DNA from 2 places in the Bacillus sp. GW823-FHT06B01 genome. Region 2 is predicted to be linked to the other one. Evidence: riboswitches for the same ligand, from Rfam matches in the RefSeq annotation. Region 2 holds a riboswitch; the other holds the start of a gene.
The links. Region 2 has a riboswitch for FMN ahead of AC1Q8N_RS16775 (ECF transporter S component). Riboswitches for the same ligand answer to the same signal wherever they lie in the genome.
Positions count from the first base shown of each region.

Region 1: it holds a riboswitch for FMN, as region 2 does, so the genes downstream of both, ribD (bifunctional diaminohydroxyphosphoribosylaminopyrimidine deaminase/5-amino-6-(5-phosphoribosylamino)uracil reductase RibD) here and AC1Q8N_RS16775 (ECF transporter S component) in region 2, are expected to answer to the same signal.

Region 1 covers NZ_JBXAHR010000002.1:719,177-725,972, forward strand. Annotated here, with positions in the region: gene AC1Q8N_RS10830 (hypothetical protein) at 1-159, shown strand, start outside; gene ribH (6,7-dimethyl-8-ribityllumazine synthase) at 189-650, opposite strand; gene ribBA (bifunctional 3,4-dihydroxy-2-butanone 4-phosphate synthase/GTP cyclohydrolase II) at 669-1,862, opposite strand; gene ribE (riboflavin synthase) at 1,875-2,519, opposite strand; gene ribD (bifunctional diaminohydroxyphosphoribosylaminopyrimidine deaminase/5-amino-6-(5-phosphoribosylamino)uracil reductase RibD) at 2,501-3,613, opposite strand; FMN riboswitch at 3,924-4,067, opposite strand; gene AC1Q8N_RS10855 (CDGSH iron-sulfur domain-containing protein) at 4,256-4,462, opposite strand; gene AC1Q8N_RS10860 (DUF2552 family protein) at 4,752-4,997, shown strand; gene AC1Q8N_RS10865 (alpha/beta hydrolase) at 5,007-5,930, opposite strand; gene AC1Q8N_RS10870 (GNAT family N-acetyltransferase) at 6,012-6,491, shown strand; gene AC1Q8N_RS10875 (LacI family DNA-binding transcriptional regulator) at 6,594-6,796, shown strand, end outside.
Region 2 covers NZ_JBXAHR010000003.1:683,399-690,194, forward strand. Annotated here, with positions in the region: gene resD (DNA-binding response regulator ResD) at 1-508, shown strand, start outside; gene resE (sensor histidine kinase ResE) at 508-2,283, shown strand; gene AC1Q8N_RS16760 (cob(I)yrinic acid a,c-diamide adenosyltransferase) at 2,421-3,002, shown strand; gene AC1Q8N_RS16765 (peptidoglycan DD-metalloendopeptidase family protein) at 3,087-3,701, shown strand; gene AC1Q8N_RS16770 (hypothetical protein) at 3,732-4,418, opposite strand; FMN riboswitch at 4,664-4,803, shown strand; gene AC1Q8N_RS16775 (ECF transporter S component) at 4,966-5,544, shown strand; gene AC1Q8N_RS16780 (ferredoxin) at 5,668-5,916, opposite strand; gene AC1Q8N_RS16785 (YpbB family protein) at 6,206-6,796, shown strand, end outside.

The DNA.
Region 1 (6,796 bases), on a different contig from region 2:
GGGAAAGATTTAAAGGAAGTGCGAAAAGAAATTACTATTATAGAAGAAGCGAAGAAAAGAGAGAATGTATGGAGAACAGCACAAACGCTTCGTATACAAACAGAAGGAAAAACAATGGATGAATTAATAAAAGATGTACGGAAAAAAGTGAAAAAATAAAAAAGAGGCCGCAGCCTCTTTTTTATTTTTTATGCCCATTGTTTTGATAAATGAGCCATTTCAATCGCAGCAACGGCGGATTCATAGCCTTTATTACCTGCTTTCGTGCCCGCGCGTTCAATCGCTTGCTCGATCGTTTCAGTCGTTAATACACCGAAAATAACTGGGATGTCTGTTTGTAGTGATAAAGATGCAACTCCTTTTGCTACTTCATTACAAACGTAATCGTAATGTGTTGTAGCACCACGAATGACAGTACCTAACGTAATTACAGCATCATACTTTCCGCTATTAGCCATCTTTTTAGCGATTAAAGGAATTTCGAATGCGCCAGGAACCCAAGCAACATCGATATCAGTTTCTTCTATACCGTGACGCTTTAATCCATCTAAAGCTCCGCCGAGTAACTTACTTGTAATAAATTCATTAAAACGTCCAACAACAACCCCAACTTTTAATCCTGTACCAACTAAATGACCTTCGAATACCATAATAAATCTCTCCCTTAATTATAAGTTTAGTAAATGTCCTAATTTGTTTACTTTTGTTTGTAAATACGTTTTATTCTCTTCTTTTGTTGGCATTTGCAATGGTACACGCTCGATTACTTCTAAATCGTAACCTTGTAAGCCAGCAATTTTTCGTGGATTATTCGTTAATAATCGTAAATGTTGTAAACCTAAATCTTTTAAAATTTGAGCGCCAATACCGTAATCACGCAAATCAGCTGGGAACCCAAGTTTTTCGTTTGCTTCTACAGTATCGAATCCTTCTTCTTGTAACTTATAAGCGCGAAGCTTATTAAGAAGGCCGATGCCTCGTCCTTCTTGTCTCATATAAAGAAGAACGCCTTTTCCTTCACGTTCAATTTGAGCAAGTGCAGCATGGAGTTGTGGTCCGCAATCACAGCGACATGAGCCAAATACATCTCCTGTTAAGCACTCTGAATGAACGCGTACAAGTACAGGCTCTCCTGTTGAAATATCACCTTTTACGAGTGCGATATGCTCTTTCGTATCTAATGAATTAGAATAGCCAATTGCATGGAAAGTACCGAAATCTGTAGGTAATGTAATTTCCACTTCTCGCGTCACTAGTGTTTCATGGTGGCGGCGATAAGCAATTAAATCTTCTATTGTAATCATTTTTATATCAAATTGTTTTGCGCACTGTAGTAAATCAGGTACGCGAGCCATCGTACCGTCCTCATTAATAATCTCACAAATGACTCCAGCTGGTTCTGCTCCGCAAAGCTGTGCTAAATCGACGGCGGCCTCTGTATGACCAGCTCGGCGTAGGACACCGCCTTCTTTCGCGATTAATGGAAAGATATGTCCAGGACGATTGAAATCAGCACCTTTTGATGCAGGGTTTAATAATTCTTGTATCGTAGTCGCCCGTTCGTGAGCGCTAATCCCTGTTGTTGTAGAAACATGATCAATACTCACTGTAAATGCAGTATGATGCGAATCTGTATTATGAGCTACCATTGGTTCTAATTGTAGACGTTCTGCGTATTCTTCCGTAATCGGTACACAAACGAGACCACGCCCATGTGTAATCATAAAGTTAATCGTTTCTGGCGTAATATACTCTGCTAAAGCGATAAAGTCGCCTTCATTTTCACGGTTTTCATCATCGCATACGATAACGACTTTTCCTTGTTTTAAATCTTCTAGAGCTTCTTCAATACGATGAAACATAATGCTTCCCCCTTATAGAAATCCATTTTCTTGTAAAAAGCTTTCGCTCATTGAACCTGTTCGTTTTACAGGTTTAGAAATAAAGCGTTCGATATATTTACCGATCATGTCACACTCAATGTTTACGATGTCACCGGCATTCTTTTCTCCGATAACAGATTCACTTACTGTGTGCGGGATGAGTGAGATTGTGATGGAAGATTCGTCTATATCAAATATTGTTAAACTCGTTCCATCAACAGCAACGGATCCTTTATGCAAACAATAGCGCAGCAATTCATCAGCAATAGCTATTTTGTAATAGACGGCATTATAGTGTTGTTTTTTGTTTAATATCGTTCCGATGCCATCAATATGTCCTGAAACGAAATGTCCACCGAATCGTCCGTTTGCAGCTATCGCCCGCTCTAAATTTACTTTAGAGTGTTGTTTAAGCATGCGAAGTGATGTTGATTGCATCGTTTCAGGCATTGCGTCCACTGTGAATGAAGTTGTTGTGAAACTCGTTACAGTTAAGCAAATACCGTTAACCGCGATACTATCACCTAAGTGAGCATCTGATAAAATATTATTTGCATGGATCGTTAACTTCATCGCTTCTCCGCTTTGTTGCATGTTTGCAATCGTTCCTAATTCTTCTACAATTCCTGTAAACATTCCGTCACCTCACTTCGGGCATTCGCAACGATTTTTATATCATCACCAATTTGTTTCATCTCTTGAATTTCCAAGGAAAGTGCATCTTGCAATGCTGCGAAACCATTTCCCCCAAATAAAGTAGGGGCATCTTTCCCGCCAATTAATTTGGGGCTTATATAAGTTACAATTTCATTGAGATGCTTTGTTTGTAAGAAGCTTGCGTGAACTGTTTGACCACCTTCAACGAATAGAGAAAGAATTTGCTTCTCTCCAAGAAAGAAAAGGAGGTCCTTGATTTCTATATGTTTTGTTTTCATTTGGAATATAGCTATATTTTCAGATTCATAAGAAGCTATTTTCTCTTTATTTACATCCTTACCGACAATAATCCATGTCGGTGCTAAACCATCTGTTATGACATGAGAAGATGGTGGCGTTCGTAAATGGGTATCTAAAATAACACGAATAGGATTTTTACCCCCGTTAGGAATTCTTGTCGTTAAATGCGGATTATCAGCTATAACTGTATTCACTCCAACGAGAATCGCATCATGTGTATGACGATATTGGTGAACATCAGCTCGTGCTTCTTCACCTGTAATCCACTTACTTTCACCCGTGACAGTTGCTGTTTTTCCATCTAAGCTCATCGCTGTTTTTATTGTTACAAATGGACGTTTCGTTCTCATGTAGTGAAAAAAGAAACGATTTAATAAGGTGGCTTCTGTTTCAAGAATACCGGTAGTTACTTCGATGCCAGCTTCTTCTAATCTCTTTTTTCCAGTACCAGAAACGAGAGGATTGCAATCAAGAGTAGCAATTACAACCCGTTTGACTCCTTTTTTGATGAGCAATTCACAACAAGGTGGTGTTTTTCCAAAATGGCTACACGGTTCAAGTGTTACATAAACGGTAGCTCCTTTTGCTTTTTCACCAGCCATATGAAGAGCGTGAACTTCTGCATGTTCTTCACCAGCACGTAAATGAGCGCCAATACCGACGATGTTTCCTTCTTTTACAACAACAGCACCAACCATAGGATTTGGACTTGTTTGTCCAGATGTCCCTTCTGCTAACTGCAGGGCAATCCTCATATATTCTTGATCTGTCATTCTCTTCACCTCTCCTGAAAAAATCAAAAAACCCCAAGGATTTTATATCCTTGGGGTTTGGGAGACGTGATTTCTAGAAATATAGTTCGAATACGAAAGTACAGGAAAGAAACCTAACGATGATTGGTATTTTTGCATAAGGAAAAAACCTAGCAAAAATATCGAATTTTTCAAACGCTAGTCGTATCTTTTTATTTCAGTATAGAAACATAAGTATACAAAATAAAACATATATAAAGATTCAAAACGAAACTTTATAAATATGCATACTGAAATAAAAGTGTATTCGCTATATAAAATTACTAGAAAACATATCCTTCTCCCATCCAGACTATACTGTCGGCCCTAGAGTTTCACTAGATCCACCGTTTTCGAGTTGAAAACGGGTCACGGACTTAGAAGTTTGCACTTCATCACCGCCGGTTGGGAATTTCACCCGACCCCGAAGGATGTTGTTTGCTCAAATTATAGCACAAAAAAAATAAAAGGCTAGAAAAAAATATTCGAATGTGAAGAATTGTGTGAAAATATATGTAAGTTGGAATGAGGACAAAAGTACGAGGAATGTTGTAAGGAAAAGGGGGACGAGAGTTAATGAAAAGAAAAAACATGCACAAAAAAATGTGCATGTCACATGTGAAATTATTCTGCCTCTGGTGCTCTAACGACAGACTCGAATTTCCCTTTATGCGAAGCATCGCAATAAGGCATATTTTTTGATAAACCACAACGGCATAAAGAAAATGCCGGTTTTGCTGGGAATACATTCCCTTGTGAATCGACTAATTCCACGTCCCCTGTAACGCGAAAAGAGCCATTATCATTTACTTTAATTTGTACTTTCGCCAACGCTATCCCTCCTTCCCAAACGCTTAATTTCATCATATAATTAAGAGAAGTACTTGACAATATAAAGTGAAACTTTAATTAGTGGGGGAGGTATCCCCCCACTAATTATTAGTTGAACCAATCGGGCTTTTAGGGGCAGTTAATCTCCCACCTAACTTCTTTGTTTTAGTTGAGTTTTGAGGTGCTCATTTTACTGCCCGCAAATAGCGGGGTAAAATGAGCACTTTCTTTGGGAGAGAAGAGAGTGTTATAATGTTTTTTATAACTGAATAGAGTAAGGTGACGAGAGATGGATAAACAATTACATACATTACGAAACATTGCAAATGAGCGCACGTGGGCATCATTTTTGAATGATAATCATCCATATAGTTTGTTACATTGGTCCATTGCAGGTGTAGGGCAAGAGGCAAAGGATGTTTGGTTACTTCAAGATGAAGTAACATTTCAAACGACAGAATTTCCAACGTTAGATGATGCAATGCAATGGATTTCTGAAAATATGGAACAAGTTACAGACGTTTTAGCGCAATAAAAAACAGGCTTATGCAAGCCTGTTTTTTGTTTCTTTTACATATGAGTTTAAAAATTGATCAACGGCTGCTTCATACTCTTCTTTATTTTCGTTATAAGAGCAAGCGTGTGCACCGCGTTCTGCAATATAAAGTTGTTTATTGTTTTCTTTTGCTTCATATAGTGCTTTCGTCATATCAGCTAAAATATAATCATCATCTTTACTATGAATAAAGAGGACGGGATTGTTAATATTCTTTATACAATCGATTGGTGAAACTTCGCGAATCGTATAACCGTCACGCACTTTTAAAAAAGCATTTGCTAAAGGTAATAAGGGCCATTTAGGTAAATGGAATTCAACCTTTAAACGGTGTTGTAATTGTCCGTAGAAATCAGAAAAAGGACAATCTGCAATATAGAAATCAGCACCATCTTCTACAAGTCCTGCGTATTGAAGAAGTGTTGCAGCTCCCATAGATTCACCATGAATACCGAGTGTTATATTTGTTCCAAAGCGACTTTTTAGCCAGTCAACTACAGATTTTAAATCATGTTTTTCATAGTATCCATAGCTTGTTGTTTTTCCGCCAGTTTTACCATGACGACGATGATCATAAATAACGACATTATACCCTCTGTTTAAAAATAACCTTGCATATTTTACAGAGTTCATTTTATTTACAGTTACGCCGTGACAAAAAATCATAAACTTATTGGAATGACCAGCAGGAATGTAATATCCGTGAAGATCATATCCGAATTGCGAGGGAATATGAATTTCTTCTTTATGAAGAGCATCAAAATCCTCTATACGAAAATGTTTTTTCGTTTCTCTTTCGAGTACTTCTTCCTCTGTTTTTTTCTTTAAGTACATCACTTTATTTGTAAAGAAAATCCCAAGGGCAGTTATCGCACCTAGTATAGTAAACAATGCTGCAAAAAAACGTTTCATACTTTACCTCATCCTCCAAATACCGTTACATGTGATACACTTACATTGTATCACAATGATAGAAAAGGGGAGAAATAGGAAATGGTGTATATACAAAAAATTACGCCAGCGATGAAAGAAACAATCCGAATGTTCATGTGTGAGAACTGGGGGAGTTCATTGATGGTTTCACGTGGGAAGGGGCATCAGTTAGAAGAGTTGCCAGGATTTATTGCGCTCTCAGATGACAGAATAATCGGAATTATAACATATGAAGTGACCGGAAATATGTGTGAAATTGTGTCGTTAGATAGCTTTGAAGAAAGAAAAGGAATAGGGACGAAACTTGTAGATTGTGTATTACAAGTTGCAGAAGAAGAACGGTGCGGGCGGGTTTGGCTCATAACAACAAATGATAATATGAATGCGTTACGATTTTACCAAAAACGTAAATTTGTGATGACTCATTTATATGTGAATGCAGTGGAAAAAGCACGAGAAATAAAGAAAGAAATTCCACGTATTGGGTATGATAATATCCTAATTCTACATGAAATTCAGTTAGAATATCGTTTAGTGTAATGATGTAACAATTTTCAGAAATATAAGTTATTAACCTTGACGAATATTGTAATTTAGGTTACCGTAAAATTGTAATCTATTACCATATTAAGGGGTGACGATGTGGCAACTATACGTGATGTTGCAAAATTAGCAGGTGTTTCAGTCGCAACCGTTTCACGAGTTATTAACGAAAAAGGATACGTTCATGAGGACACAGTTAAACAAGTAAAGGAAGCAATTGAGGAATTACGTTATAGGCCAAATAGTACAACAAAGCCATTGTTTAAAGAGAATTCAACGATAATTGCATTACTTGTAGATAA
Region 2 (6,796 bases):
TCGTGAGAAGAAAGCGACGCCAATTATTATGTTGACGGCAAAAGGTGAAGAAGTAAACCGAGTACAAGGGTTTGAGGTAGGAACTGATGATTATATTGTGAAACCATTTAGCCCACGTGAAGTAGTGCTTCGTGTGAAAGCGGTCTTACGCCGTTCTGTACCAACAACGTTCTTTACACAAGATACAACGACAAAAGATGTTACTGTGTTCCCTCATTTAACAATTGATAATGATGCACACCGTGTTACAGCAGATGGTAATGAAGTAAACTTAACACCGAAAGAGTACGAATTACTATTATTCTTAGCGAAAGCGCCTGATAAGGTATTTGATCGTGAGCAATTGTTAAAAGAAGTATGGCAATATGAATTCTTCGGAGATTTACGTACAGTTGATACGCATGTAAAGCGTTTACGTGAGAAGTTAAGCAAAAAATCACCAGATGCTGCGAAGATGATTGTTACCGTTTGGGGCGTAGGTTACAAATTTGAGGTTGTGAACGACTGATGCTTTGGAGAAGTGTAGTAGGGAAGTTATGGATGACTATATTACTTCTCGTTTCGTTTGTGCTCGGATTTGTTGCGATTTTACTTTCACAGTTTTTTAGAACATATTATGTTGATATGAGTGAAGCTAGGCTTCAAAAAGTTGCAACAAGTGTTTCAGAGTTAATTGAAGAAGGTGCCGATGTAAAAACGATTGAGAATATCGCGTACAAATTCTCTGATCCACTTTCAAGGATCATTATTGTAGAAGATGGTAAAGAAATATCTTCTTCGCCGAAACAAGAAGGATTAGTCACTCTTACAATGGATGATTTGAAAGAAGACAAAGAATTAGCGGCTGTTTTTACAGACAAAAAAGAAATTAAGAATAACATTAGAAAAGCCTCTAATAGTAGAAAGAATAAAAACACTGAAAATGATATTATGATTGTCGGAAAACCAGTGCATTCAAAAAATCAAAGTGCAGTGTTCGTATACGAATCTTTACAAGTACCGATACAAGGTATGGAGAGAACGACTGATTTTATATTCTTATCAGCAGGGATTGCGATTATATTAACAACGTTCTTTGCATTCTTCTTATCTACTCGAATTACAGCACCACTCCGTAAAATGCGTGAGGTTGCTTTTGAGGTCGCGCGTGGGAAGTTTGATGCAAAAGCACCTATGGTATCTCAGGATGAGATTGGTGAGCTTGCAACGGCCTTAAATCAAATGGGGAAACAGTTGAAGTTTAATATGAATGCCCTGCAGCAAGAAAAAGAACAGTTAGCTAGTATTTTAAGTAGTATGGCAGATGGGGTTATTACGTTAAATCAAGAAGGTGAAGTCGTTGTAATTAATCCGCCGGCTGAACATTTCTTACAAGTTTGGCAAGAGGAAAAGGAAGTAGAGCTCAGTAAAAAACTACCTTCTGAACTTGTTGAACTATTCCATCTCGTTGTAGAAAGTGAACAACAACAAGTGGTTGAAATTAATTTACAAAAAGGGAATTATGTAGTTCTTATGACGCCGCTTTACAACCAAACGAAAATTCGTGGCGCTGTAGCTGTATTACGTGATATGACGGAAGAACGCCGTCTTGAGAAGATGCGTCAAGACTTTATTGCGAACGTATCACATGAACTTCGTACACCGATGGTAATGCTTCAAGGGTATAGTGAAGCGATTTTAGATGATATTGTGCAAACGAAAGAAGAAATTAATGAGTTTGTTCAAATTATTTATGATGAATCCGTTCGTTTAGGTAAACTTGTAAATGAACTATTAGATTTAGCGCGTATGGAAAGTGGTAATGTAGAGTTACATATAGGTGAAGTTGATATTCATCCTTTCGTTGAAAAAATAGGTCGTAAATTCCAAGGAATTGCAAAGGATAAAGAAGTCGCATTAACGGTTGATTTCCAGAATCCAATTGAACAATACCCGTTTGATGCAGATCGTATGGAACAAGTATTGACGAATTTAATTGATAACGCAATTCGTCATACGAATGCAGGCGGACATGTAACGCTTGTAATTAATACGAAAAATAATGGTCTTACTTTTGAAGTACAAGATTCGGGCGCTGGTATTCCAGAAGAAGATATTCCATTTTTATTTGATCGTTTCTACAAAGCTGATAAAGCAAGAACACGTGGGAAAAAAGGTGGAACGGGGCTCGGGCTTGCGATTGCAAAAAATATTGTGCAAGGCCATGATGGTAAAATCGCTGTTTCAAGTGTTGTTGGAGAGGGAACTACATTCTCTGTATATTTACCGAATCGTATAATTTAGATATGCGTTTTTAAAGTTGATAATGAATAAAGTTCTACTGTTTTTTATTTTTTTGTAAAATCAATTAAATAAATAATAGTAGAACTTTTTTTCTATCTTAGTCGAATGAAGAATAGCAAGAGGGGTGTCGTGAAGCGATGAAATTATATACGAAAACAGGAGATAAAGGGACAACAAGTGTAATAGGCGGCAGAGTGGATAAAGATAATATCCGAGTTGAAGCATATGGCACGATAGATGAGGCGAATTCTCATATTGGATATGCAATGACTAAGCTACAAGGCGGATCTTTTGGAGATATTTACAATGAACTTGAAAATATTCAACATGAACTATTTGATTGCGGGGGAGACTTGGCGATAGTAGAGGGGAAAATTCCTTATAAAGTAACGGTTGAAATGGTTGAAAGCTTAGAAAGAAGGATTGATTCGTATATAGAAGAAGCACCGCCGTTAGAGCGTTTTATTTTACCAGGTGGAAGCGAAGCGGCAGCTGCTATTCATATTGCACGTACAGTTGTAAGGCGAGCAGAACGATGTGTAGTGTCCTTGCAAAAAGAAGGGAAAATAAATGAAGTTGTTCTAAAGTATGTAAATAGATTATCTGATTATTTGTTTGCGGTAGCTAGAGTAATAAACGCTCGATTACAAGTAAAAGATGTGGAGTATAATCGCAGTGCAATCGTTTTTCGTGATAAAAAAGAGAAGGAAGTGGAGTGATTCACTTTCTTTTTTTGTATACTTTTTTCTGTAATATACCAAAATAGAGAAGGTATGGTGTTAATTAGAAAACGGAGGATGTATATGAAAGTGTTAAAATGTAGCATCATGTTATTGACGGTATTGTTTTTATCTCAATTACATGTGTACGCAGAGGGAAATCAATGGACATGGCCTGTTGAAGGGCAGATAAGTGATTATTTTGGGACAAGGCATGGAAAACACTACGGTATAGATATAGCAGCACCGATTGGCACGCCTGTGGCAGCTATTCAAGAAGGTAAGGTAACAAAGTCTTATTATTCAAGTAGTTATGGAAACGTTGTATTTATTAAACATGGAGAATATGAGGCTGTGTATGCGCATTTAAATAAGAGATATGTAGTTCAAGGGGATTATATTTCAAAAGGAGAAATAATTGGAGAAGTAGGAAATACAGGAGAATCGAGAGGTGCACACTTACATTTAGAAGTTCATCAAGGAAGATGGACGATGGCGAAAAAGAATGCGATGAATCCATTGCTTGTTCTAAATGAACAGAGAAATGAGGTTGTGTCCTCATCCTTATATGTCGTCCAAAAAGGGGACACTTTAGTTAGTATTGCACGGAAATTTAGTATGTCAGTTAAGGAAGTTAAAGATAAAAATGGACTGCAGCAAGATCGGATTTATCCAAATCAACAATTATACGTAAAGTAAAAAAAGAGCTAGTTAAACTAGCTCTTTTTTTTACCAAAAAATAAAGACACATATAAATCCAGAAATAGCTAAGTAGCTATATAAGTAAAATACTTTCGTTCTTGTTTTTTCGTTCGTTCGAAATAGTACAATAGTCGGTTCAATTAAACCGATTGTCAAACAAAGTAAACCAAGAAGCATACAACCGATTGAAATGGAGTACAGGGCGATTTGTGGTGCTTGAAATGGAATCATCCATTTTAATAAAAATGCAATAAGTGCAGTGTAGCAAATGCTGCCGATGTATTTATTCAACGGTGCATTAGAACGGAACCCTGGAAGTTTTTTTAAGAAAGAACGGGAAACAACTTCAGTTTGTAAAGATGTGTGCTCTTCAATTATTTTTTGAGCTTCTTTTCCTTTTTGGAAAAGGGATAATATCCAGTTTCGCTCACCTTGAAAAATAAATTGAGAAGTTGTCAAATAATGATCCACCTTCACTTTATTCCAACTCTTCCATGGGTGACGCTCACACAGTTTTAATTTACTCTCTGTTTTTTTATCATACTGATAAATACTGATGCCATCTTCATCGAAAGCAGCATAGTATGTCTCGCTTGAGAATGTGCCTAAATCAATTGGACAGTAGAAAAGTAATTCTTTTTTTAAGTAAAAGTATTCTTTTCTTAAGTTTTTTTTCATTGCTTCTCGAATAGAGTGTCTCTTTTCTTTTTTCATGACATTTCCTCCATAATCCAGAAAATGTTCTTATCTTAACAATTCAACATCTTATCACTTTTCATTATATATGACTAGGGGATTCATAGGGGAAATGCCGAATACTAAAAAATCTGGGGTGTATTGTAAAATATAGTAATTGGTTTTAATTATATAAAATTAATAACTTATTTTTAATAAGTTACACTTTTTTTGTTCACAATACGATTATGTTGTTGTATAATAAAGTGGAAAATAGAATATCGGTCTATCTTCGGGGCAGGGTGAAAATCCCGACCGGCGGTGATGAACTATATGTGATTTTGTTCTAAGCCCGCGAGCCGTTAAGGCAGGATTTGGTGTGATTCCAAAGCCGACAGTATAGTCTGGATGGGAGAAGATGGAGGTTCAAGCGTTCAAAAAAGATATGGATTTGAACGTCTGTTTGATGTGCCTTAAATTCTCCCTTTGTGTAAAACACAAAGGGTTTTTTCGTTCTATGAAAAAGTAGGCATAGCAGAACCTTTCCACTTTCCATGAGATGATCGATGGAAAAGGAGAGAGAAAGATGAAACAAAAAAACAGTGTAGTGCAGATGGTGAGTGTAGCGATGCTAAGTAGTATTGCATATTTACTGATGATGTTGGATTTCCCGTTTCCAGGGCTTCCGCCATTTTTAAAAATTGATTTTAGTGATGTACCAGCTCTAATTGCGGCAATTATTTTCGGGCCAGTTGCAGGGATAATTGTAGAGGCGATAAAGAATATTTTACATTACGGGATTCAAGGGAGTTTAACGGGAGTGCCAGTTGGAGAAATTGCTAACTTTATTGCAGGATGTTTATTTATTGGACCGGCAGCTTTCTTATTTAGAAAGTATCGTACTGTTAAGAGTTTAACGACAGGATTAATGCTAGGGACAATTACAATGGCGCTCATTATGAGTGTATTAAATTACATCATTATATTCCCAGCTTACACTTGGTTTTTAAATTCACCAGCTATGTCTAGCGAGGCTATAAGAACAACGGTTGTAACGGCAATCTTACCATTTAATTTGATTAAAGGAATTGTTGTGACAATTGTATTTGTAGCGTTATTCTCACGCCTGAAAGTATGGGTGTTTGCAAAAATGAAAAATGCATAAAATATAAAATAAAACCATTAGTAGTATGGAACTACTAGTGGTTTTTTATTAAGTAGAATGAAAATAGAAAACAAAAAATATCCCTCATATGAATGAGGGATATTTTTTGAAGTTAATAAAAGACTATTCGAATTTTAAAGAGTCGCCATCAAATGATTCATCAGCAACTTTAATTGAGTCAGTTGGACAACCTTCGAATGCATCCATCATATCTTCAATTAATACATCTGGAATTTCAACGATACCTTGGTTATCGTCTAACGTTACAAATGCAATACCTTCATCATCATAATCATAAATGTCTGGTGCAGCAGCGCCGCAAGCACCACATGCGATACAAGTATCTTTATCAACGATTGTATATTTTGCCATCTTTTTTCCCTCCTGATAATATGTATGTGAAAAGCTCGCCATAAAAATTATAACCTTATTGTAAAACGGTTTTTAAAACTTTTCAACATAAAATTATAATGATAATCCTTATCAATTAGAGTGTCAACTAATTTTTGCATTATGTCATAAGATTTTCAAAATACGTAAATGTTATTTCGTTTGGTACAATATACTATATACAAGTGCATAGTGCCGATATGATAAGTTTAATGAGTAAGTGCAATCATACTAAAAAGTAATTAAGCTAGATTGAAAGGTGGAAGCGGTAATGCAACTACAATATACTTTATTGTATTGTTTAAAACAATTGAATGGTGAAAGGACCGTTTCTTCTATTTATTATTTATTAAAAGGAAAACGATCTTCGCAAACGTTACAAGATGGAAATATGTTCCGAATTTCATTTTTGTTTGGAATATATAAATCGTTAAATAGAACAGACTATGATCGTGAAGTTGCAAAGTTGTTGCAAGCAGATTTGATTCGAGAAATACATGAAAATACATATTTGTTAACATCTAAAGGTAAAATGCAGTTACATACATGGGAGGAAGTGTATGCTTTTCCTGCGCATTTACATGGTTTACACTATGGTGAATTAGGTGAAACATTTTGGAAACGATTATCATTAATTATTCAAACTATATCTAATTTACAACAGAATAATACGAAGTTTATTCCCATTCAACAAGATACAGAAATAATGATGTGGGTAAAACGTTTTTTAACAGGTATACCATATAGGCGAAGTGAATTGGCTAAAAGATTATGGAAAGAAATACATAATCTTTTAGGAAAAGGTGATGTGGTAGAAGCGACGATTGTAACATATAGATTAACAGGATATGAACGTATCGGT